3 regions of the Klebsiella sp. GFKo11 genome follow, and region 2 is predicted to be linked to each of the others. Evidence: predicted binding sites of a transcription regulator. Region 2 holds the regulator's gene; each other region holds the start of a gene.
The links. The regulator PurR, encoded in region 2, represses purine synthesis genes. The targets are predictions, from matches to a motif close to CANGCAAACGTTTGCNTG.

Region 1 (7,935 bases), 3.1 Mb from region 2:
TGCGCAGGGCGAGCTAAGCTTTATGCAGCGTGAAGTCGACGGGCAGAAGCAGCAGCTTTCCAGCGATCAGGTTGCGCTGTATCGTTACCGCGCAGAGCAAATACGCCAGACCAGCGATGCTTTACGTCAGGGGCGCGTGATGCTGCGTCAGGGACGCTGGCATGCCAACCAGACGGTAACGACCTGCGAAGGTCAGACCGTGAAGCCTGACCTTGATGCGCGAGCGCTAGCCCATATTGAACGTCGCCAGAATCACTCATCCATTGAGGTGAGCGTGGCGTGGCTGGAAGCGCCGGAAGGTTCCCAGTTGCTGCTGGTGGCAAACGAAGACTTCTGTACCTGGCAGCCGACTGAGAAAAACTTCTAAATTTTACCAGTGGTTCATGCCCATATGACCGCGGCCACCACCCCCACAGCCTCCACGCCCCATTCCCTCGCCGCGAGGAATACCCGCCTGGGCTAAAGCGACATCAAACTTAACCCGCTGCTGGGCCAGCTTCTGACCGAGAGCTTCCATCTCCTGGGCAACAGATTCAATTTTTGTACTGTCCGGTTTATCCGCAGTTAACAACGCATTGTATTCGTAGCGTTTTGATGTGAGCTGCTGGCGTAGAGCGCGGGTTTGCTCATAGAAATCGCTATGCAGCTTCTGGGCAGTGGCCTGCTGTTCAGTCGTCAGTTGGCTATAACCCTGCGGACCCATTCCGTTACCGTTATTCCAGTGGTGTCCTGCCCATGCAGAGCTGCTACCAAAGGTTAAGGCGGCAAGGGCGATGAGTGTCAGAGTGAATTTGTGGTTCCGTTTCATGGTTTATTCTCCTGGTTTATGGTTTATGGTTTATTCCGTATTTGCATCTTCCGTGCCAGGATGAAAACTCCGCAGGATATAAGGTTTTCTATCGCATCAGCAGATGACAGCGAGTAAAAATGACTCGCGGCAAAGATCGATGCGGGTCATTTTTACCCGCCGTCTTGCGGGTTTATGCCTGAGAGCCCGTTTGCCGGGCCGGAAAAATGGCATGATTTCTGCTGGGAACCGTAGAGCCTGATAAAAGGGAGTTGCAATGAACGTGATGCGGTTGTCGAAGGATTCTGTCGCCGTTGGGCTGAGCTGGCTATTGACTGGCCTCATCTTACTGCTGGTGTGCCTGTTTTCCGTACTTATCGTGCGCGACAATGGTCGTGAGAACGACGCCGCGCGCCAGACCATTCAGGAAAAAGGCAGCGTACTGATTCGCGCCCTTGAGTCCGGAACTCGCGTCGGTATGGGAATGCGTATGCATCACGCCCAGCTTCAGGCATTGCTTGAGGAGATGGCCTGGCAGCCTGGCGTACTGTGGTTTGCGGTGACGGATGAGAATGGCAAAATTATTGCTCATAGCGATCCGCAGCAGGTTGGTGGGACGCTGTATCCTGCCGATGCGATGCGCGAGTTGAACATTGGCAGCGAGGAACGCTGGCGGCGGCTTGAAAAACCGGAGCCGGCACTGGAAATCTATCGCCAGTTTCGCCCGCTTAACGGTGGGGGCGCTCACCATATGCGCATGATGATGCGCCGCGAATCTGCCGACCTGCGTGCTCAGGTGCCGCAGGTCATTTTTATCGCCTTTGATGCCCGGGAACTGGATGCTGACAACGCCCGTGGTCTGCGGAATATGATCGTTATGCTGTGCGCGGCAGGCGTGGTGATGGTGGCAACCGTGCTGGCTCAATTTTGGTTCCGACGCTATCAGCGCTCGCGTAAGCAACTACAGGAAGCGATGGCGCGTAAAGAGAAACTGGTGGCGATCGGGCATTTGGCTGCGGGCGTCGCGCATGAAATTCGTAACCCGTTATCATCCATTAAAGGGCTGGCAAAGTATTTTGCTGAACGTACCCCGCCCGACGGCGAAGCGCATCAGTTGGCCCAGGTGATGGCAAAAGAAGCCGATCGTTTAAACCGGGTGGTCAGCGAACTTCTGGAACTGGTGCGTCCGGCACATTTAAAATATCAATGGGTTGATTTGAATGAGGTTATTACCCACTCGCTGCAACTGATTGGTCAGGATGCGCAGAGCCGCGCTATCGAGCTGAACTTTAACGCTCAGCCTTCGCTACGCCGGATTCAGGCCGACCCTGACAGGCTTAAGCAGGTATTACTGAACCTGTATCTCAACGCGATGCAGGCCATTGGATATCATGGGACGATTCGCGTGGAAGTCGGTGAATGCGATGGTCAAAGAGTGAAAATCGTCGTGACCGATAGTGGAAAAGGGATGACAGCAGAGCAAAGACAGGCCATCTTCACCCCCTATTTTACGACCAAAGCAGATGGCACCGGACTGGGGCTGGCGGTAGTGCAGAATATTGTTGAACAACATGGCGGAACGATCCACGCCGACAGTACGCCGGGAAAAGGCGCCGTTTTTACGCTTTATCTGCCGGTGAGCGCGCAACAAAAGGATGAACAAGGATGACGGATGAGAAGGTAGACATTCTGGTTGTTGATGACGATGTCAGCCATTGCACGATCCTCCAGGCCTTACTGCGGGGCTGGGGCTATAACGTCGCATTGGCCCACAACGGGCTGTTGGCTCTGGAGCTAGTGAAGCAAAAAGTATTTGACCTGGTGCTGTGCGATATCCGTATGGCGGAGATGGACGGTATCGAAACGCTCAAGGAAATTAAGGCATACAACCCGGCAATTCCGGTACTCATCATGACCGCTTTCTCCAGCGTAGGAACGGCGGTTGAAGCTATCAAGTCCGGGGCGCTGGATTATCTCATCAAACCGCTGGATTTTGACAAACTGCAGGAGACGCTTGCCCAGGCGTTGGCACATACGCGCCAGTCCGATAGCGGCATGGAACCAGGCCCAGCAGCACAATTTGGCATGGTGGGTGATAGCCCGGCGATGCAGACGCTACTCAGCAATATCGCCCTGGTGGCGCCATCTGACGCGACAGTGTTGATCTGCGGTGAGTCAGGTACCGGCAAAGAGCTGGTTGCCCGTGCGCTCCACGCCAGTAGCAGGCGTAATAATCAACCGCTGGTGACGCTGAACTGTGCGGCGCTCAATGAATCGCTGCTGGAGTCGGAGCTGTTCGGTCATGAGAAGGGGGCGTTTACCGGGGCCGATAAACGGCGGGAAGGGCGTTTTGAGCAAGCCGATGGCGGCACATTATTCCTCGATGAGATTGGTGATATCTCACCGCTGATGCAGGTGCGATTGTTACGAGCGATCCAGGAACGAGAAGTTCAACGCGTTGGGAGTAATCAGACGATTAAGGTTGATGTCAGACTGATTGCCGCCACCCATCGCGATTTAGCCGAAGAGGTGAGTGCCGGTCGCTTTCGTCAGGATCTCTACTATCGCCTGAACGTGGTGACTATCGACATGCCGCCGTTGCGTCAGCGTCGAGAAGATATCCCACAGCTGGCGCGCTATTTCCTGCAACGTTATGCCGAGCGGAACCGCAAGGCGGTGCAGGGTTTTACGCCGCAGGCGATGGATTTGCTGATCCACTACGACTGGCCTGGCAATATTCGTGAGCTGGAAAACGCGGTAGAGCGGGCGGTGGTTCTGCTGACGGGAGAGTATATTTCCGAACGCGAGCTACCGTTGTCGATTGCCGGTACGCCACTTCCGGCGTTGTCACTATCCGATGATGTGATTCAACCGCTGGTGGAAGTAGAAAAAGAGGTGATTCTGGCGGCGCTTGAAAAAACGGGCGGCAACAAAACTGAAGCCGCCCGCCAGTTAGGCATTACGCGCAAAACGCTGCTGGCTAAGCTTAGCCGCTAGTTTTGCTCGCGTTCGATAGCGCGCCAGCCGATGTCGTTACGGCTAAAGCTGTCGTCCCAGCGAATATCGGTCATCAGGGCGTAAGCGCGTTTCTGCGCTTCGGCAACGGTATGACCCAATGCGGTGGCGCATAGTACGCGACCGCCGCTGGTCAACACACGGTCGTCATCCGCGAGCTTAGTCCCTGCATGGAATACTTTACCGTTTGCGGTTTCTGCCAGCGGCAGGCCGTGGATAACGTCCCCGGTACGGTAGTCAGCCGGATAACCTCCGGCGGCAATTACCACGCCTAACGCGGCGCGTTCATCCCATTCGGAGGTTTGTTCGTCCAGCTTGCCTTCACAAGCGGCCAGACACAGATCCACCAGATCCGATTTCATGCGTAGCATGATCGGCTGAGTTTCCGGATCGCCGAAGCGACAGTTGAATTCGATAACCTTCGGGTTGCCCTGTTTATCGATCATCAGGCCTGCGTACAGGAAGCCGGTGTAGGTGTTTCCTTCCGCTGCCATGCCTTTGACGGTTGGCCAAATAATACGTTCCATAGTGCGCTGGTGAACTTCATCGGTCACGACGGGTGCCGGTGAGTAGGCGCCCATCCCACCGGTGTTCGGGCCGGTGTCGCCATTGCCTACACGTTTGTGGTCCTGGCTGGTGGCCATCGGCAGCACGTGCTCGCCATCGACCATCACGATAAAGCTCGCCTCTTCACCGTCGAGGAACTCTTCGATCACGATACGATGACCCGCGTCGCCAAAAGCGTTGCCTGCCAGCATGTCATGCACGGCGGCTTCGGCTTCTTCAAGCGTCATTGCCACGATAACGCCTTTACCGGCAGCCAGACCGTCGGCTTTGATGACAATGGGGGCACCTTTCTCGCGCAGGTAAGCCAGCGCCGGTTCGATTTCGGTGAAGTTCTGATATTCCGCCGTCGGAATGTTATGACGGGCGAGGAAATCTTTGGTGAAGGCCTTTGAGCCTTCAAGCTGCGCGGCACCTTCGGTGGGGCCAAAGATTTTCAGACCGGCGGCGCGGAAGGCGTCGACCACGCCAATCACCAGCGGTGCTTCCGGGCCGACGATAGTCAGGTCAATCTTCTCGCTCTGGGCAAAGGCCAGCAGTGCCGGGATATCGGTAACACTGATAGCCACGTTTTGCAGCGCAGGCTCCAGTGCGGTGCCCGCGTTACCTGGTGCGACAAAAACGGTATCGACATTTGGTGACTGTACCGCTTTCCAGGCCAGGGCGTGCTCGCGCCCGCCGTTGCCAATAACTAATACTTTCATCGTCTGCTCCGTGGATTAATGGCGGAAGTGGCGCATGTCGGTGAAGATCATCGCAATGCCGTGTTCGTCGGCAGCGGCAATCACCTCTTCGTCGCGAATAGAACCGCCAGGCTGGATAACGCAGCTCACGCCAACGGCGGCAGCGGCATCAATACCATCGCGGAACGGGAAGAACGCGTCGGACGCCATGGCGGAACCTTTGACTTCCAGCCCTTCGTCGGCGGCTTTAATCCCGGCGATCTTCGCGGAGTAAACGCGGCTCATCTGGCCTGCGCCTATCCCGATGGTCATATTCTCTTTGGCGTAGACAATGGCGTTAGATTTGACGAACTTCGCCACTTTCCAGCAGAACAGCGCATCGCGCAGTTCCTGTTCGGTAGGCTGACGCCTGGAAACCACGCGCAGTTCGCCTTCGGTAACCATACCCAGGTCACGATCCTGAACCAGCAGGCCGCCGTTCACACGCTTGAAGTCCAGACCGGCAACGCGGTTTGCCCACTGACCACAGGTCAGGACGCGTACGTTCTGTTTGGCGGCAGTGATTTTCAGCGCTTCTTCTGTTGCAGACGGTGCAATGATCACTTCCACAAACTGGCGGGAGATAATGGCTTGTGCCGTTTCGGCATCCAGTTCGCGGTTGAAAGCGATGATGCCGCCAAACGCAGAAGTCGGGTCGGTTTTATAGGCGCGGTCGTAAGCGTCGAGAATAGAGGTGCTGACGGCCACACCGCATGGGTTAGCATGCTTAACGATAACGCAGGCCGGTTCGTTGAACTCTTTCACGCACTCCAGCGCGGCATCGGTATCGGCGATGTTGTTATAAGAGAGCGCTTTGCCCTGGACCTGGGTCGCAGTGGCAACGGAAGCCTCTTTAACATTCTCTTCTATATAGAAGGCAGCTTGCTGGTGGCTGTTTTCGCCGTAGCGCATATCCTGCTTCTTAATGAAGTTCAGGTTAAGAGTACGCGGGAAGCGACCCGCAGCTTCTTTGCTTTCACCATAATAGGCCGGAACCATGCTGCCGAAGTAGTTGGCAATCATGCTGTCGTAGGCCGCGGTATGTTCGAAAGCTTTGATGGCGAGGTCGAAGCGGGTTTCCAGAGTGAGGGAGCCTTCGTTGGCATCCATCTCATTAATAATAGCTTCGTAGTCGTTGCTCTTCACCACGATGGCCACATCTTTATGGTTCTTTGCCGCTGAACGAACCATGGTCGGGCCGCCGATATCAATATTCTCTACCGCATCTTCCAGCGAACAGCCTTCACGGGCAACGGTCTCGGCGAACGGATAAAGGTTAACGACAACCATATCGATGGGTGCGATACCGTGCTGTTCCATAATGCCATCATCCTGACCACGACGACCGAGAATGCCGCCGTGTACTTTCGGATGCAGGGTCTTCACGCGTCCATCCATCATTTCCGGGAAACCGGTGTAGTCAGAGACTTCGGTTACCGGCAGACCTTTCTCAGCCAGCAGGCGTGCAGTACCACCTGTAGACAGTAGCTCTACACCACGAGCGGAAAGTGCCTGCGCGAATTCGACGATACCGGCCTTGTCAGAAACACTGAGCAGTGCGCGGCGGACTGGACGACGTTGTTGCATGGTATTAAATCCCCAGGATTTGAATATTACAGAGAGCGTTAGGTGAGTTTTTGTCTAAAAACTCACCTAACGCACCCAACCGGGCGTCCTTGTTATAGCGCGGCATTGTAACGAAAACGTTTGCGCAACGCTCGCGAATTTTTATCTTTCTCTTTTTTGCCCTGAATTGCTGCTTATATAGAGAAGGGGGAGGACCGTTGTAGAAGGATATCGCCAGTTGTCTGTGGATAATTCTGTGTGCAACAGGGTATAAAGTGGGCTTCTGCTGGGGATTGCAGCAGTCAGTCATTTTTCTGCAATTTAACTATTGCGGATGCTCGGGAACTCCCTATAATGCGCCTCCATCGACACGGCAGATGTGAATCACTTCACACAAACAGCCGGGTCGGTTGAAGAGAAAAACCTGAAAATAAGAGGTTGACTCTGAAAGAGGAAAGCGTAATATACGCCACCTCGCAACGGTGAGCGAAAGCCGCGTTGCACTGCTCTTTAACAATTTATCAGACAATCTGTGTGGGCACTCAAAGTGACATGGATTCTAAACGTCGCAAGACGCTAAATGAATACCAAAGTCTCTGAGTGAACATACGTAATTCATTACGAAGTTTAATTCACGAGCATCAAACTTAAATTGAAGAGTTTGATCATGGCTCAGATTGAACGCTGGCGGCAGGCCTAACACATGCAAGTCGAGCGGTAGCACAGGGGAGCTTGCTCCCTGGGTGACGAGCGGCGGACGGGTGAGTAATGTCTGGGAAACTGCCTGATGGAGGGGGATAACTACTGGAAACGGTAGCTAATACCGCATAACGTCGCAAGACCAAAGAGGGGGACCTTCGGGCCTCTTGCCATCAGATGTGCCCAGATGGGATTAGCTAGTAGGTGGGGTAATGGCTCACCTAGGCGACGATCCCTAGCTGGTCTGAGAGGATGACCAGCCACACTGGAACTGAGACACGGTCCAGACTCCTACGGGAGGCAGCAGTGGGGAATATTGCACAATGGGCGCAAGCCTGATGCAGCCATGCCGCGTGTATGAAGAAGGCCTTCGGGTTGTAAAGTACTTTCAGCGAGGAGGAAGGCATTGTGGTTAATAACCGCAGTGATTGACGTTACTCGCAGAAGAAGCACCGGCTAACTCCGTGCCAGCAGCCGCGGTAATACGGAGGGTGCAAGCGTTAATCGGAATTACTGGGCGTAAAGCGCACGCAGGCGGTCTGTCAAGTCGGATGTGAAATCCCCGGGCTCAACCTGGGAACT
Region 2 (7,935 bases):
GCAGATCGGAGGGGGCTGGACCATTAATTTCGATGCCCGCACGGCCTAATAACTCAGCGACAATCCGGTACCAATCATCATTTGGTACGCTTACTTCTTCTATACACGATGAACTCATAGCTTCTCCATCACGCCCAAGTGATCAGAACCTTAAAACAGCGTAGACGCTTTTCTGGCTTTGTGAGAAATCTCACGGACAATCCGTGAGGCTGCTATCCGACGTAGAACAGAGGAAGGGAGATAACCCTTGCCGAAAGGCCTTCCATGGAGAAACGGGACGCATCCTGCTCCCGTTAAATCAATTAATCTTTCTATTTATGTGATGCCGGATCCAGTATAGGCCGCTAAAAACAGGCTTTCAATAAAAATATGTTAGCAAGCTAATTACTGGACCTTAACACTATCTGAAGATTACCTTAAGCATGTGACGATTCTGTTGCCAACGCGGTGGCCTTGTACTGCATACGGTAACCGATACCGGCCAGCACAATGGAGATAAGCATCACGCTGGTGGTGGTTTGCAGCGGTGTCGCTATCAGCGTAGAAACCAGCAAGCTGGCGATAAAGCAAAGACCCAACTGTAAGGTATTTTGCAAAGCTGCGGCGCGACCGGTCGCCTGCGGGAACGGCTTCAGCGCCTGAGCAACGACGATAGGATAAATACCGCCATTTACCACCGCCATTGCACAGAACGGAATCATTAATCCGACAAGCGTGGCGTTAGCCTGCAAACCTACCAGCCAGGTAGCGGCAACGCTGATGGAGAAAATCACCAGCAGCCACGGCAGGATCTGCTGCCCTGACCATTTTTGTAAAGCCGCACGGCAGCCGTAACCACCAACCAGAAACGCGATAGTTTGCGGAACGTAGCTCAGGCCGATAACGGTCGGGCTGTACCCCATCTCGTGAAGAATAAATGGCGAGCCGGTCAACCATGCGAAAAAGCTGGCGGAGCAGGCGGCATAAATCAGCACGTTGCCGCTGTATTCGCGCGAGCGTAGTAGGGCAAGGAAAGTCAGCTTCTGCTGGGTGCCGACAACCGTCTTTTTCGCCGCTTTCAGGCGCAAGGCCGGCAGCATGAGCAACAGGGTTATCGCGAACAGAACGGCGAAAATAGCCTGCCATTCGAAATGAACCAGCAGCCAGCTGCCGAGCAGCGGCGCCAATGCTGGAGACAAGCCCACCAGCGGCATAATGGCGGCAAAAATACGGTTTGTGCGATGGGCTGGGTAGTAATCGGTCACCATCGCTTGCCAGGTCACGGCGGCGGCGCAAACGCCAATCGCCTGAATGAAGCGCAGCGCCAGCATCAGCGTGGCATCTTGCACCCAAAGCATCCCCAGACAGCCGATAGCGAAAATGGCCAGGCCGCTTAGCAGTACCGGCTTGCGTCCGTAACGGTCAGAGAGCGGCCCCCAAAAAAGCTGTCCAATGGCAAAGCCTGCCAGGAACAAGCTCAGGCTGGCGCTGACTGAAGCCGCTGAAGTGTTGAGATCTTGTTGGATCGCGGCGAAAGCCGGCAGATACATATCGGTGGCCAGAAAGCCGAGCACGCTGAGCCCGGCCAGCCAGACTAAGAATCCTTTCCCAGGTTGTTGCAATTGTTGCATAAAATTCTCTTGTTATTGATGCAGGTACGGTGCGGCAGAGTGTAGGGAGTGCATTCGGGCTTGTGAAACGCTAATATTTGTCAGGTGGATTCAAAAATTTTGTAGGCAGAATATGTGGTCAGAATACTCACTTGAGGTGGTTGATGCTGTTGCGCGTAACGGCAGTTTTAGCGCAGCGGCGCAGGAGCTACACCGCGTACCTTCAGCGGTGAGTTATACCGTGCGTCAGTTGGAAGAGTGGCTGGCGGTTCCGCTCTTTGAACGTCGTCACCGCGATGTCGAATTAACCCCGGCCGGGGTCTGGTTTTTGCAGGAAGGGCGCTCTGTTATCAAAAAAATGCAGATCACTCGCCAGCAGTGTCAGCAGATAGCCAACGGTTGGCGCGGGCAGCTATCCATTGCCGTCGATGACATCGTCAAACCGGCGCGCATGCGGCAAATGATCGTTGATTTCTATCGTCATTTTGATGACGTTGAACTGATTGTCTTTCAGGAGGTATTCAACGGCGTCTGGGATGCGTTAGCTGATGGCCGCGTGGAATTAGCTATTGGCGCGACGCGCTCTATTCCCGTCGGTGGGCGCTATGCGTTTCGCGATATGGGGATGCTGAGTTGGGATTGCGTGGTGGCCAGCGATCATCCGTTGGCGAAAATAGACGGCCCGTTAAGCGACGATGTGTTGCGCAACTGGCCGTCGCTGGTACGGGAAGATACTTCACGCTCGCTACCGAAACGCACGACGTGGCTGCTGGATAATCAGAAGAGGGTGGTGGTGCCGGACTGGGACGCTTCCGCGACCTGCCTCAGCGCAGGGTTGTGTGTTGGCATGGTGCCAAAGCATTTTGCACAGCCGCGAATTGATAGCGGAGAATGGACGGCGCTGGCACTGGAAAATCCATTCCCTGATGCGGCCTGCTGCCTGACGTGGCAACAAAGCGATGCTTCACCGGCGCTGATGTGGCTGCTGGATTACCTTGGCGACAGTGAAACGCTGAACAGGGAGTGGCTGCGGGCGCCGGAATAGCCGGCGCCGCGAGGAGAATTAACGGCGATAATCGACAAACGGGCCGTCGGCCACGGATCGACGTTCGACCAGGCGCGGATGTACTTCAATAGACTGGGATATTTCGCGCTTGTTGACGATGCGGTCCAGCAGCATGTTGAAGGCCGCTTCGCCCAGAGAATCTTTTGGCTGATGGATGGTGGTCAGCGCTGGGCTGAAGTAGCGGGCGTTGCGCACATTGTCATAACCGATCAGCGAAATATCCTGCGGCACGCGCAGACCCATTTCATCTGCTGCACAAATAGCGCCCATCGCCATGATATCCCCGCCGCAGAAAATCGCCGTCGGGCGATGGTGTTGGCTGAGGATTTGCTGCATCGCGCGGTAGCCGGATTCCGGCTCGAAATCACCTTGCACGACCCAGTTTTCAGGAACGTTGATCTGCGCTTCTTCCATCGCTTTCATAAAGCCGGCCAGGCGGCCGGCACCGGTGTTCCGCTCAAGCGGGCCGGGGATCACGCCAATTTCGCGATGACCGCGTTCCACCAGATAGCGCCCGGCGATATAACCCCCTTCGAAGGCGTTATCGATAACCGAGTCGGTGAAGTCGGCTTTTGCTTCACCCCAGTCCATCACGACCATCGGAATATGGCGATATTCTTCCAGCATGCTCAGTACCGACTCAGGATACTCAGAACACATCACCAGCAGGCCGTCCACGCGCTTCTGCGCCATCATTGACAGGTAGGCGCGCTGTTTCTCCGGATCGTTCCATGCGTTGCCGAGAATCAGGGTATAGCCCTTCTGGAAGCAACTTTTCTCAACGGATTCGATAATTTCGGCAAAATAGGCCGCTTCGCTGCTGGTCGCCAGCAATCCGATAGACTTGGTGTGATTAACCTTCAGGCTGCGAGCAACGGCGCTGGGGGAGTAGTGCAGTTCTTTAATCGCAGCCCACACAGCGTTGCGCGTCTCTTCTGCAACGAAACGCGTTTTGTTAATTACATGTGATACTGTTGTAGTGGAAACGTTTGCGCGCTTCGCTACATCTTTAATAGTTGCCATTACTTCTCACTCCAGACCTTGACCTGATCGCCCGTTAATCGGTACGTAAACGTTTGCCTGTACACACCCTGATGCCAAAATTGAACATTGCATCACGTCGGGAAAACGACACAGAACGACAGGAAGGGGTCAATGGCCGATACGCTTTCAAATTAGCGTGGGATTTTGTCCGATCTTGGGGCAAAGGGGAAGAACAAAAATGTGCATCCCTCTAAATCTCGGAAGATATTTGCGCTAATCTATGTAAAAATGAGCAAGCTCACTTTTCATGTGGGGATAATCAAGGGGAAAAATTGATGGATACAGATTTAAAGTTTTCGCTGACAACGACGATTATTGTTCTGGGTTTGATTGTCGCCGCAGGGCTCACCGCCATACTGCACTAATTCCAATATGAGGGAGACATCGTTCTCCCTTTTCTTTTTCCACCATTATTATCAATTTCGCAAAAATCTTTTGCCATTTCGTTTACTTTTGTTTTTCTGTGATTGATGTCATGCTTTTGGCTTCTGATGAGATGCCGTCGCTGAAGACGGCCCGATGGAGTCATTGAATGAAAATCAACTTTCCCCTGCTCGCTCTGGCGATCGGTGCCTTCGGTATCGGTACTACCGAGTTCTCCCCGATGGGGCTATTACCGGTTATCGCCAAAGGCGTGGATGTCTCTATTCCGGCTGCGGGAATGCTTATTAGTGCCTATGCCATTGGGGTGATGGTTGGCGCGCCGCTGATGACTCTGTTGCTTTCGCACCGCGCGCGCAGAAATGCGCTGATTTTCCTGATGGCGATTTTTACTCTTGGTAACGTGCTCTCTTCAATTGCACCGGATTACACCACGCTACTGCTGTCGCGCATTATCACCAGCCTCAATCACGGCGCTTTTTTTGGGTTAGGCTCGGTGGTGGCGGCGAGCGTAGTGCCGAAGCATAAGCAGGCCAGCGCCGTGGCGACCATGTTTATGGGGCTGACAATTGCCAACATTGGCGGCGTTCCGGCGGCGACCTGGTTGGGGGAAACTATCGGCTGGCGAATGTCGTTCCTTGCAACGGCGGGTCTCGGCGTGGTGGCGATGGTCAGCCTGTGGTTTTCCCTGCCAAAAGGAAGCGCGGGTGAGCGGCCTGATGTTAAGCAGGAACTTTCAGTACTGATGCGCCCGCAGGTGCTGTCAGCGCTGCTGACCACCGTTCTGGGGGCAGGGGCGATGTTTACGCTTTACACCTATATATCACCGGTCCTGCACAGCATCACTAACGCATCGCCACTGTTTGTGACCGCGATGCTGGTACTGATTGGCGTAGGCTTCTCGCTGGGTAACTACCTTGGCGGTAAGTTTGCCGACCGCTCGGTTTCCGGGACGTTGAAGGGCTTTCTGCTGCTGTTGATGGTGATCATGCTGGCGATCCCGCTACTGGCCCAGTCACAAATTGGTGCGGCTATCAGTATGGTTGTCTGGGGTGCCGCGACTTTTGCGGTGGTTCCGCCACTGCAGATGCGCGTGATGCGCGTGGCTCACGAAGCTCCCGGGCTGTCATCATCGGTTAATATCGGCGCTTTCAACCTCGGTAACGCGTTAGGCGCAGCCGCCGGTGGTGCGGTGATATCTGGTGGGCTGGGCTATGCATTCGTACCAGTGATGGGAGCGATCATTGCGGGCGTTGCGCTACTGCTGGTTTTTTTCAGCGGTCGGTCGCAGCCGGAAGAGGCTTTTGCTAACCACTAATCGTTCATGAATAGTATGTGAATTGTGTGTGAAGTGAAAAATAACCGCAGAAGGCGCAATCCTTCTGCGGTTTGCTTTTACGCCGCCAGATTGGCCGCCACAAATTTCCAGTTCACCAGCGCCCAGAAGTGTTCCAGATAGTTCGGACGCGCATTACGGTAGTCGATGTAGTAAGCGTGTTCCCAGACATCAACGGTCAGCAGCGGGGTTGCGTCGCTGGTCAGCGGCGTACCGGCGTTGCTTGTGGAAACAATCGCCAGGCTACCATCAGCGTTTTTCACCAGCCAGGTCCAGCCAGCACCAAAGTTTTTCGCTGCCGCGTCGGTGAATTTTGCTTTGAAATCAGCAAAGCTGCCGAAGGATTTAGCGATAGCTGCCGCCAGTTCACCTTCAGGTTCGCCGCCAGCGTTTGGTGCCAGGCAGTTCCAGTAGAAGGTGTGGTTCCAGACCTGAGCTGCGTTGTTAAAAACGCCGCCATCGGAAGAGCGAACGATTTCTTCTAAGGTCTTGCCTTCAAACGCGGTGCCTTTGATCAGGTTGTTGAGATTGGTGACGTAGGCCTGGTGGTGTTTACCGTAATGGTATTCCAGGGTTTCTGCGGAAATGTGCGGCGCGAGGGCGTCTTTTGCATATGGTAATGCAGGTAATTCGAACGACATTGCTACTCTCCTTTTTATAGTTATACCCTTCATACTTCCAGCCGCATCTTTGTTGGCTGCCTGCACTTACCCCGGTCACGTACTATTTGTACGCTCCCGGGGATGCGCTTAGTTGCCGCCTTGATACAACTGGAATTATTTTGGGTATAGTTCGCGCAATAACCATGTATTACGCAAGGTGATAGTAGCAAATTAAAAGATGTGGCAAAAGAGAGTGTTACCCCGCCGCAGAAGCGACGAGGCAGAATTAGCGAATGGTTTTTGGCGTCATGACGCGGCGCGCGCCAACGTAATGGCGTTCCCAGTAATCTTCACTCAGCGAGGTTATTTGAATATCGCGACCGGTGCGCGGGGACTGGATAAATTTACCGTTGCCGACATAGACACCAACGTGATCGGCGGTACCGCGCCCACGGGTGCGGAAGAAGACTAAATCACCGCTTTGCAGCTCACCGCGATCGACCGGGCGGGCATCGCGCAGATGATACATTTCATTAGCGGTACGCGGGATGTGAATTTTTACCAGATCTTTATAGGCATAATAGACCAGACCGCTGCAATCAAACCCGGTTCGCGGCGAAGTACCACCCCAGCGATAAGGTTTGCCAATCTGATCCATTAACTTCGACATGGCGGTGCTTTGCGCCTTTTGTACCCGAGCTTTATGCGCATCGGCGATGGTCAACTGAGGCTCATCAGCGACAGGTTTACAGCGGGTTTTATAGCCTTTGCGCACGACGCACTTTTTCTGCACGCTTGCTCTGGCGACTTTGCTTTCTGCTACCGATTTTGTCGAGCTAGCGCACTGCTTTTTGTAGCCTTTGCGCAATACGCATTTTTTGCTTGCACCGGCAACCTGACGGTTAAGCGCGGTTTGGCTTGAGGCGGTTGTGCGGGTAGGGGCTTTTGCGCGGCTGGCGGTCGATGTTTTCTTGCTGGAGGTTTTAGCGGTGGTTTTACTTTTGGAACTGGCTGCTTTTTTCTTACGCTCTGCGGTAGTGCCTTTGGCCGGATGCGCTTTTGGCGTAGCCGAAGCGTGCGTATGCCCGGAAGCATGCGCCAGCGGCGTAAATGAGATCGACGTAATAAGTAATGCACAGAGCGAAATCGCGATTTTGTTAAGACGCGCCACTGAGCAATCCCCTGATTAAATTACAGACATATACAGATGCCTGACGATGAATGACAAACCGCATCGATTCTAAAGCATAAAAACCCTGAGAGTTAATATTCTTTTGTATCTAAAGTGTCGTTTGGTTAACGATTGCAAAAAAATACGTCAGACAATAACCATGTCGCATGAAAAATGAGCAACACACTCTTGCGTCAGACGATAAAATGATATTTTTGAGGCAACTTCTGGGCACAGAAGATAAAATGTGAAGAGTGACAAAAATGTTATTATCGGTCCTGCGTTCAGGACGCTACAATGACAAATTACTGCCGTAGAGAAGTTTAAGGAAGCAAGACAATGAGCACGACTTTAGAAAAAATCCAACATCAAATCGCTGAAAACCCAATCCTGCTGTACATGAAAGGGTCCCCGAAACTGCCAAGCTGCGGTTTCTCCGCCCAGGCCGTGCAGGCGCTGTCTGCCTGTGGCGAACGTTTTGCTTACGTCGACATTCTGCAGAACCCGGACATCCGCGCAGAGCTGCCGAAATACGCAAACTGGCCGACTTTCCCGCAACTGTGGGTTGATGGCGAACTGGTTGGCGGTTGCGACATCATTATTGAGATGTATCAGCGCGGCGAACTGCAAACGTTGATCAAAGAAACGGCCGCTAAGTACAAGACTGACGAGCCGAAAGCAGAGTAATTTTTGCTGCCAATAAAAAAGCGACTTCTGGTGGAGTCGCTTTTTTTGTCTCTACTATT
Region 3 (7,935 bases), 1.2 Mb from region 2:
CATATCGTCACTTTTACTAAAAGAAAATTGGTGCGCATTATAGCCAATATGTGCCCTATGTCATAAAGTTAAAGGCTTATTTTTGAACCCAGGGGCAGCGTATGGTAACGCTTTCGCGACTTTTTATTCATCCCGTTAAATCGATGCGGGGAATTGGCGTGAGTCACGCCTACGCAGGCATCAGTGGTCTGGCCTTCGATCGTATATTTATGGTGACGGAAACCGATGGCACCTTCATTACCGCTCGTCAGTTTCCACAAATGGTTAAGTTTATCCCCGCCCCGCTCCACGATGGCCTCCATCTGACGGCCCCGGACGGCAGCAGCGCGATGGTGCTCTTCAGCGATTTTGCCCCGCAGCAAGAACCAACTGAAGTCTGGGGCAACCATTTTACTGCCCTGGTTGCGCCGGAGTCAGTTAACCAGTGGTTAAGCGGCTTCTTTAATCGTAGCGTTCAGCTTCGCTGGCTGGGGCCACAACTCAGCCGTCGGGTGAAACGCCATGATGCCGTTCCCCTCTCCTTCGCCGATGGTTTTCCCTACCTTTTAGCTAATGAAGCCTCCCTGCGCGATTTACAAAATCGCTGCCCAGCCAGCGTAAGCATAGAACAATTTCGCCCGAATATGCTGGTCACTGGCGCGGCGGCCTGGGAGGAAGATACCTGGAAAGTCGTACGTATCGGCGAGGTTGTTTTTGATGTGGCAAAACCGTGCAGTCGCTGCGTGTTTACGACCGTCAGCCCGGAACGCGGACAAAAGCACCCTTCTGGCGAACCCTTAACCACGCTGCAAAGTTTTCGCACTGCGCTGGATAACGGTGATGTCGATTTCGGTCAGAATCTAATCGCCCGTAATAGCGGCGTGATCCGCGTAGGTGATGAATTGGAAGTACTGGCCCGAGGACCGGCAAAAGCCTACGGCGCCGGCGATAGCGACGATACGCTGATGCCCGATGCTCAACAGGACGCAACGGTAGAGATTGAGTGGCAAGGGTTAAGTTTTACCGGCAACAATCAGCAAATTTTGCTGGAGCAGTTGGAGCAACAGGGGATCCGCGTTCCTTATTCCTGCCGGGCTGGCATTTGCGGCAGCTGTCGCATCCGACTGGAAGAAGGAGAAGTTAGTGCGTTGAAGAAAAATGCGATTGGTACAGATGGCACCATTCTGTGCTGCAGTTGCGTGCCAAAAACCGCGCTACGGCTAGCGCCTTAAACTGCCTGGCCCAGGCTGTAGCTGGCTGCACCCGGCGCTGGCTGCAGCCGGTCGTTCATGATTTTAATCACGTCGCCAAGCTGCATAACCCGCCCGGCAAGCGTCAGGCCGGGCTGCGCTAACAGACATAATGCCGCGTTTTCACCAGCTTCAACCACCAACAGATTCACCTGCTGCCCGGTATCGCTAAGCCAGGCGCTGGCAGCATCGCCGCCGCCGGGCTGCCAGCACTCTTCATGGGTAGTGAAATGCCAGCTTTTCGGCATCTGCGGCTTGAGAAAGCGAATGGCGACCAGCGCATTCAATACTAATTCAGCGCGCTGCTCTTTTGATAATTCAAGGTCGCGGCATTTTTCTTCAAATGAAAAATAAAGCGCGGCATCATCGACGCAAAATCCGGACGGAGCAAAGGCGTCGGGGGTCAGCATTCGGCGTGCGAAACGTGAACGAAATAACATGCCATTAGCCAAATCGAGCATCATACGATCGTGCTCTTCATCGTAATACCAACGCCAATTATCGTCAGGTTTAATCCGCATTTCTTCCCCCGTCCTCTATCACTTCCATCTGTAATTAACAGGTAAACTGCTACAGAATATTTCCAAAATTAAGAAAAGACTAAAATGTCTAAATAAGCAACAATGAAGGAATATAAAACAACCAGGGCTATAAATAAAGCCCTGGTAGGATATAAGAAGGGAAAAGATTAGATATGGGTAACAATTTCTTTAATCAGTGGCGGACCTTTAAAAATAAATCCGGAATAAATCTGCACCAATGTAGCGCCCGCAGCAATCTTTTCACGCGCTGCAATCACCGAGTCAATACCACCAACTCCGATAATGGGCAGGCGGCCCTGTAATTCCGCTGACAGCATACGGATAATTTCTGTACTCTTCAGCTGTAAAGGACGACCGCTAAGCCCGCCAGTTTCGTCGCAATTTTTCATGCCCTGAACCAGCGACCGATCCAACGTGGTATTAGTCGCAATCACCCCATCAATATTATGCCGAACCAGACTATCGGCAACCTGGATCAATTCCTCAACAGAAAGATCCGGCGCGATCTTCACCGCCACGGGGACATATTTCTGGTGCTTCTCTTGCAGTTCGCGTTGCTTATTTTTAATACCGGAAAGTAAATCATCCAGCGCATCACCGTATTGCAAAGTACGCAGGCCAGGGGTATTCGGCGAAGAGATATTAATGGCGATATATCCGGCGTAGGCATAGATTTTATCCATACAAATCAGATAATCATCTTTGCCTTGTTCAACTGGGGTATCTTTATTTTTACCAATGTTAATCCCCAGGATCCCGTCAAAATGGGCCTTTTTCACGTTCTCAACCAGGTTATCAACGCCGTGGTTATTAAAGCCCATTCGGTTGATCAAACCTTCGGCATCGACCAGACGGAAGATCCTCGGCTTATCGTTGCCCGGCTGCGGACGCGGCGTCACGGTACCAATTTCAATTGAGCCAAAACCCATTGCGCCGAGCGCATCAATGCACTCGCCATTTTTATCCAGCCCGGCGGCCAGACCCAGCGGATTCTTAAATGTGAGCCCCATGCAGGTTACCGGCTTTGTCGGTACCTTCTGGCGAACCAACATTTCCAGCGGTGTGCCTGAAACACGGCGTAGTTGTTGAAAGGTTACTTCATGAGCGCGCTCAGGATCGAGCTGAAAAAGGGCTTTACGAACGAAGGGGTAGTACATGAACTCTCCTGGATTCCCGGTGTGCAAACCGGGGGCGTATTATGTGCGATCCACCCCGGAAAGGGAATTGACCTGCGACAAAAAATCGCATCTCAGACGCAAACGTTTACTTTTGTCTCCCTCTTTATGCACTTTCTGACAATTCAACGCTGGATAAATCATTTAGGGAAATAAAAGCGCTCTGTCACACTGCAGCTAAATGTTATCAATTATAGATAAATGAAAATATTTAGTTATAAGGAGAGAGTATGCGAGTCATAACACTTGCGGGTAGCCCGCGTTATCCTTCCCGCTCCAGCGCGCTTCTGGAATACGCCAGAGAGACACTCTCCGCTGCGGATATCGAAGTCTGCCACTGGCACCTGCAAAACTTCGCTCCTGAAGATCTCCTCTATGCGCGCTTTGATAACCCCGCTCTGCATGCGCTGAATGAACAACTTGCTGGTGCGGACGGGCTGATTATCGCCACCCCGGTTTATAAAGCCTCTTTTTCCGGCGCGTTGAAGACCCTGCTGGACCTGCTGCCAGAGCGTGCGCTGGAAGGCAAAATCGTTCTGCCGCTGGCCACTGGCGGGACTATCGCGCATATGCTGGCGGTAGATTACGCTCTAAAACCAGTACTTAATGCTCTGAAAGCGCAAGAGATCCTTCATGGCGTCTTTGCTGATGATAGTCAGGTGACAGATTATCAACATAAACCGCAATTTACCCCAAACCTGCAAGGTCGACTCGACCTGGCGTTAGAAACCTTCTGGCAGGCACTGCATCGCCCCAGTAGCCGCGCTCCGGCGCTGAAAAGCTTGCAGCGGGTAGAGCATGTTTAAAGGCTAACGTTGACGCTCACAGGGAAATAAAAGGAACACATCATGGCGACCCTTTCGCAAAAATTCCTGATACGCGTGGCCCCCTGGCTTCTGCCGGTGGGCAGCGTGATTATCTGGCAATTCGCCTCTTCGATGGGCTGGCTATCCACCCGCATTTTGCCGTCGCCGGAAGGAGTACTGAAGGCTTTCTGGACGCTCTCCGCCAGCGGTGAACTTTGGCAACATCTGGCGATAAGCTCATGGCGAGCATTGATTGGTTTCAGCATCGGTGGATCCATTGGCCTGGTTCTGGGGTTAATCAGCGGCCTGTCGCGCTGGGGTGAACGCCTGCTGGATACCTCCATTCAGATGCTGCGTAATGTGCCGCATCTTGCGCTGATCCCGCTGGTTATCTTGTGGTTCGGTATCGATGAGAGCGCCAAAATCTTCCTCGTGGCGCTAGGGACGATGTTCCCGATTTACATCAATACCTGGCACGGGATCCGCAACATCGACAGAGGACTGGTCGAGATGGCCCGTAGCTACGGTTTATCCGGCTTTGCTCTGTTCCGTCATGTGATCCTCCCCGGCGCACTCCCCTCTATTATGGTCGGCATTCGCTTTGCGCTTGGCCTGATGTGGTTAACGCTGATTGTTGCCGAAACTATCTCTGCTAACGCCGGTATCGGCTATCTGGCGATGAACGCCCGCGAGTTTCTGCAAACCGATGTCGTGGTGGTTGCCATTATTCTTTATGCCATTCTCGGCAAACTGGCCGACTTCAGCGCCCAGCTTCTGGAACGCGTCTGGCTGCGCTGGAATCCGGCTTATCACCTTCAGGAGGCTAACGCATGACGACTGCGCGTCTTAATCCGGGGATCCCGCTGCTGCTTAACGGGGTGAGCAAGCGTTATGGTAGCAACACGATCCTGAATGAACTCGATCTTCATATTCCCACCGGGCAATTCGTCGCGGTGGTTGGGCGCAGCGGTGGTGGTAAGAGTACCCTGCTGCGGTTGCTGGCCGGGCTGGAAAAGCCCAATGGCGGTCAGCTGCTGGCAGGCTCAACGCCGCTGGCACAGATTCAGGACGATACCCGCATGATGTTCCAGGATTCTCGCCTGCTGCCGTGGAAATCGGTTATCGACAATGTTGGCCTCGGGCTGAAAGGCCAGTGGCGTGAGGCTGCGCTTAAGGCGCTGGCGAGCGTAGGTCTGGAGGATCGCGCCAGTGAATGGCCTGCGGCGCTTTCCGGAGGGCAGAAACAGCGCGTGGCGCTGGCTCGCGCGTTAATTCATCGTCCCGGATTATTGCTGCTTGATGAGCCGCTAGGCGCACTGGATGCCCTCACCCGCCTTGAGATGCAGGATCTGATCGTCTCGCTGTGGCAGGAGCATGGGTTTACCGTTCTGTTGGTGACCCATGACGTCAGCGAGGCGGTGGCCATGGCCGATCGCGTTTTGCTGATTGAAGAAGGGAAAATTGGCCTGGATCTGCTGGTAGATATTCCACGGCCCAGACGCACAGGCTCAGCGAAGCTGGCGGAACTCGAAGCGGAAGTATTGAATCGGGTGATGCAGCGCGGCAAGAATGAATCCTCGCCGCGCTTAGTGAGTCACGGTTAACAACTGCGACGTTCCCCCGCTCGCGCTGCGCTTCGCGGGGCTACAGGTTTGGACCCGCGCTGGCGTTACGCCAGCGCTTTGCTGATTTTCTCGAACAGATCCCCGGAAAGATTCTCCAGGCCTTTCAACTGCTCCAGAGCCGCGCGCATCAGCGCCTGACGCTTCTCATCATAGCGTTTCAGGCGAATCAACGGCTCAATCAGACGTGAAGCCACCTGCGGATTGCGGCTGTTCAGTTCAGTCAGCATCTCAACCAAGAACTGATAGCCGCTACCGTCTTCAGCGTGGAATGCCGCCGGGTTGCTGCCGGCAAAAGCGCCAATCAGCGAACGGATGCGGTTCGGGTTGCTCAGACTAAATGAACGATGACTCAGCAAGCTACGTACCGTCTCCAGCACGTTATCCGCCGGGCTGGTGGACTGCAGGATAAACCATTTGTCCATCACCAGGCCGTCCTGGTGCCATTTGTCGTCATACTCCTGCATCAACGCATCGCGGCACGGCAGCTGAGCCGCGACTGCCGCCGACAGCGCCGCCAGCGCATCGGTCATGTTGTCGGCATGATGATACTGCGCGGTAACCAGCTTATCCGCCAGCTCCGCATCGCCAAACGCCAGATAACGCAGACAGGTATTACGCAGAGCGCGCTTGCCAATATCGGCATGTTCAACGCGATAGCTGTCGAGCTTGTTAGCGTTGTAAATCACCAGGAACTCGTCTGCCAGCTCTTTCGCCAACGTACGGGTGAGCGCCTCGCGCACCGCCGAGATAGCGATCGGGTCAATAGTCGCGAACAGCTCGGCGATTTCGTTGGCTGAAGGCAGGGTCAAAATCTCTGCCGCCAGCGCCGGATCGATCTTCTCATCCAGCAGAATTGCCCGGAATGCATCGGCAACGTGGACAGGCAACGACAGCGGTTGTCCCTGCTGATGGCGGTTAACGTTGAGCTTGATATAAGTCGCCAACAGGCTCTGTGCCGCATCCCAACGGGAGAAATCGTTACGCGCGTGGCGCATCAGGAAAGTGAGCTGCTGATCGCTCCACTTGTACTCCAGTTTCACTGGCGCAGAGAATTCACAAAGCAGCGCGGGTACCGGCTGGAAGTAAACGTTATCGAAAACAAAGGTCTGCTCCGCCTGGGTCACATTCAGCACGTGATGCACCGGATGACCGCCTTTCTGCAACGGAATCACTTTTCCTTCGTTATCATAAAGTTCAATGTCGAACGGAATGTGCAGCGGCAGCTTCTCTGCCTGTTCAGACGTCGGCGGCGTGCGCTGGCTGATGGTCAGCGTGTACTGTTCCGTTTCCGGGTTGTAATCGTCATGAACGGCGACAATCGGCGTACCGGACTGGCTATACCAGCGGCGGAAGTGGGACAGGTCAACATTGGAAGCATCCTCCATCGCCTGAACAAAATCGTCGCAGGTGGCGGCGCTGCCGTCGTGGCGTTCAAAGTACAGCTGCATCCCTTTCTGGAAATTCTCTTCACCCAGCAGAGTGTGCAGCATACGAATCACTTCCGCACCCTTCTCATACACCGTCAGGGTGTAGAAGTTGTTCATTTCGATAACCCTATCCGGGCGGATCGGATGCGCCATCGGGCTGGCGTCTTCAGCGAACTGCATACCGCGCATGGTGCGCACGTTATTGATGCGGTTAACCGCTCGCGAGCCAAGGTCAGAGCTGAACTCCTGATCGCGGAAAACGGTCAGGCCTTCTTTCAGACTGAGCTGGAACCAGTCGCGGCAGGTCACGCGGTTGCCGGTCCAGTTATGGAAATATTCATGGCCAATAACGCGTTCGATATCCAGATAGTCTTTATCGGTCGCGGTATCGGTACGCGCCAGCACGTATTTGGAGTTAAAGACGTTAAGCCCTTTGTTCTCCATCGCCCCCATGTTAAAGAAGTCGACGGCGACAATCATATAGATGTCGAGGTCATACTCGAGACCAAAGCGCGTTTCGTCCCACTTCATGGAGTTTTGCAGCGAGGTCATCGCCCACGGGGCGCGGTCAAGGTTGCCGCGGTCAACGTACAGTTCCAGCGCCACTTCGCGCCCGGAGCGGGTTTTGAAGGTATCGCGCAGGACATCGAAATCACCAGCCACCAGCGCAAACAGGTAGCACGGTTTCGGGAACGGATCCTGCCACTGAATCCAGTGGCGACCGTTTTCCAGCTCGCCCTGAGCCACGCGGTTACCGTTAGAGAGCAGGAACGGATATTTTGTTTTATCGGCGATGATTTTGGTGGTGAAGCGCGCCAGAACGTCCGGGCGGTCCAGATACCAGGTAATATGGCGGAAACCTTCCGCTTCGCACTGGGTACACAGCGCTTCACCCGACTGATACAGCCCTTCCAGCGCGGTATTGGCCGCCGGGCTAATTTCGTTGACGATGGTCAGGGTGAAATGTTCCGGCAACCCGCAAATTACCAGCTGGTTATTTTCTTCCTTGTAGTCGCTCCACGGTTGGCCATCAACCAGCAGAGAGACCAACGTCAGGTCTTCGCCATCCAGACGCAATGGCACATCAGACGTAGCCGCGTGGCGGGAGACCTTGCTCTCAGCCGTAACAAC

Region 1: a site for PurR is predicted at 6,785-6,802, ahead of purH (bifunctional phosphoribosylaminoimidazolecarboxamide formyltransferase/IMP cyclohydrolase). Genes of this name have one in related genera too.
Region 3: a site for PurR is predicted at 3,024-3,041, ahead of pyrD (quinone-dependent dihydroorotate dehydrogenase). Genes of this name have one in related genera too.

What each region holds. Positions count from the first base shown of each region.
Region 1 covers NZ_CM151369.1:5,982,747-5,990,681, reverse strand. Annotated here, with positions in the region: gene AC07P6_RS28710 (DUF1481 domain-containing protein) at 1-367, shown strand, start outside; gene zraP (zinc resistance sensor/chaperone ZraP) at 371-808, opposite strand; gene zraS (two-component system sensor histidine kinase ZraS) at 1,065-2,456, shown strand; gene zraR (sigma-54-dependent response regulator transcription factor ZraR) at 2,453-3,784, shown strand; gene purD (phosphoribosylamine--glycine ligase) at 3,781-5,070, opposite strand; gene purH (bifunctional phosphoribosylaminoimidazolecarboxamide formyltransferase/IMP cyclohydrolase) at 5,086-6,675, opposite strand; rRNA gene AC07P6_RS28680 (16S ribosomal RNA) at 7,304-7,935, shown strand, end outside.
Region 2 covers NZ_CM151369.1:2,883,102-2,891,036, forward strand. Annotated here, with positions in the region: gene cfa (cyclopropane fatty acyl phospholipid synthase) at 1-118, opposite strand, end outside; gene punC (purine nucleoside transporter PunC) at 417-1,601, opposite strand; gene punR (DNA-binding transcriptional activator PunR) at 1,723-2,634, shown strand; gene purR (HTH-type transcriptional repressor PurR) at 2,653-3,678, opposite strand; gene cydH (cytochrome bd-I oxidase subunit CydH) at 3,975-4,064, shown strand; gene AC07P6_RS14075 (MFS transporter) at 4,232-5,398, shown strand; gene sodB (superoxide dismutase [Fe]) at 5,476-6,057, opposite strand; gene AC07P6_RS14085 (C40 family peptidase) at 6,305-7,189, opposite strand; gene AC07P6_RS14090 (Grx4 family monothiol glutaredoxin) at 7,529-7,876, shown strand; gene rnt (ribonuclease T) at 7,931-7,935, opposite strand, start outside.
Region 3 covers NZ_CM151369.1:4,100,428-4,108,362, forward strand. Annotated here, with positions in the region: gene rlmKL (bifunctional 23S rRNA (guanine(2069)-N(7))-methyltransferase RlmK/23S rRNA (guanine(2445)-N(2))-methyltransferase RlmL) at 1-3, opposite strand, end outside; gene AC07P6_RS20005 (YcbX family protein) at 102-1,211, shown strand; gene zapC (cell division protein ZapC) at 1,208-1,750, opposite strand; gene pyrD (quinone-dependent dihydroorotate dehydrogenase) at 1,918-2,928, opposite strand; gene ssuE (NADPH-dependent FMN reductase) at 3,177-3,752, shown strand; gene ssuC (aliphatic sulfonate ABC transporter permease SsuC) at 3,795-4,586, shown strand; gene ssuB (aliphatic sulfonates ABC transporter ATP-binding protein) at 4,583-5,356, shown strand; gene pepN (aminopeptidase N) at 5,422-7,935, opposite strand, start outside.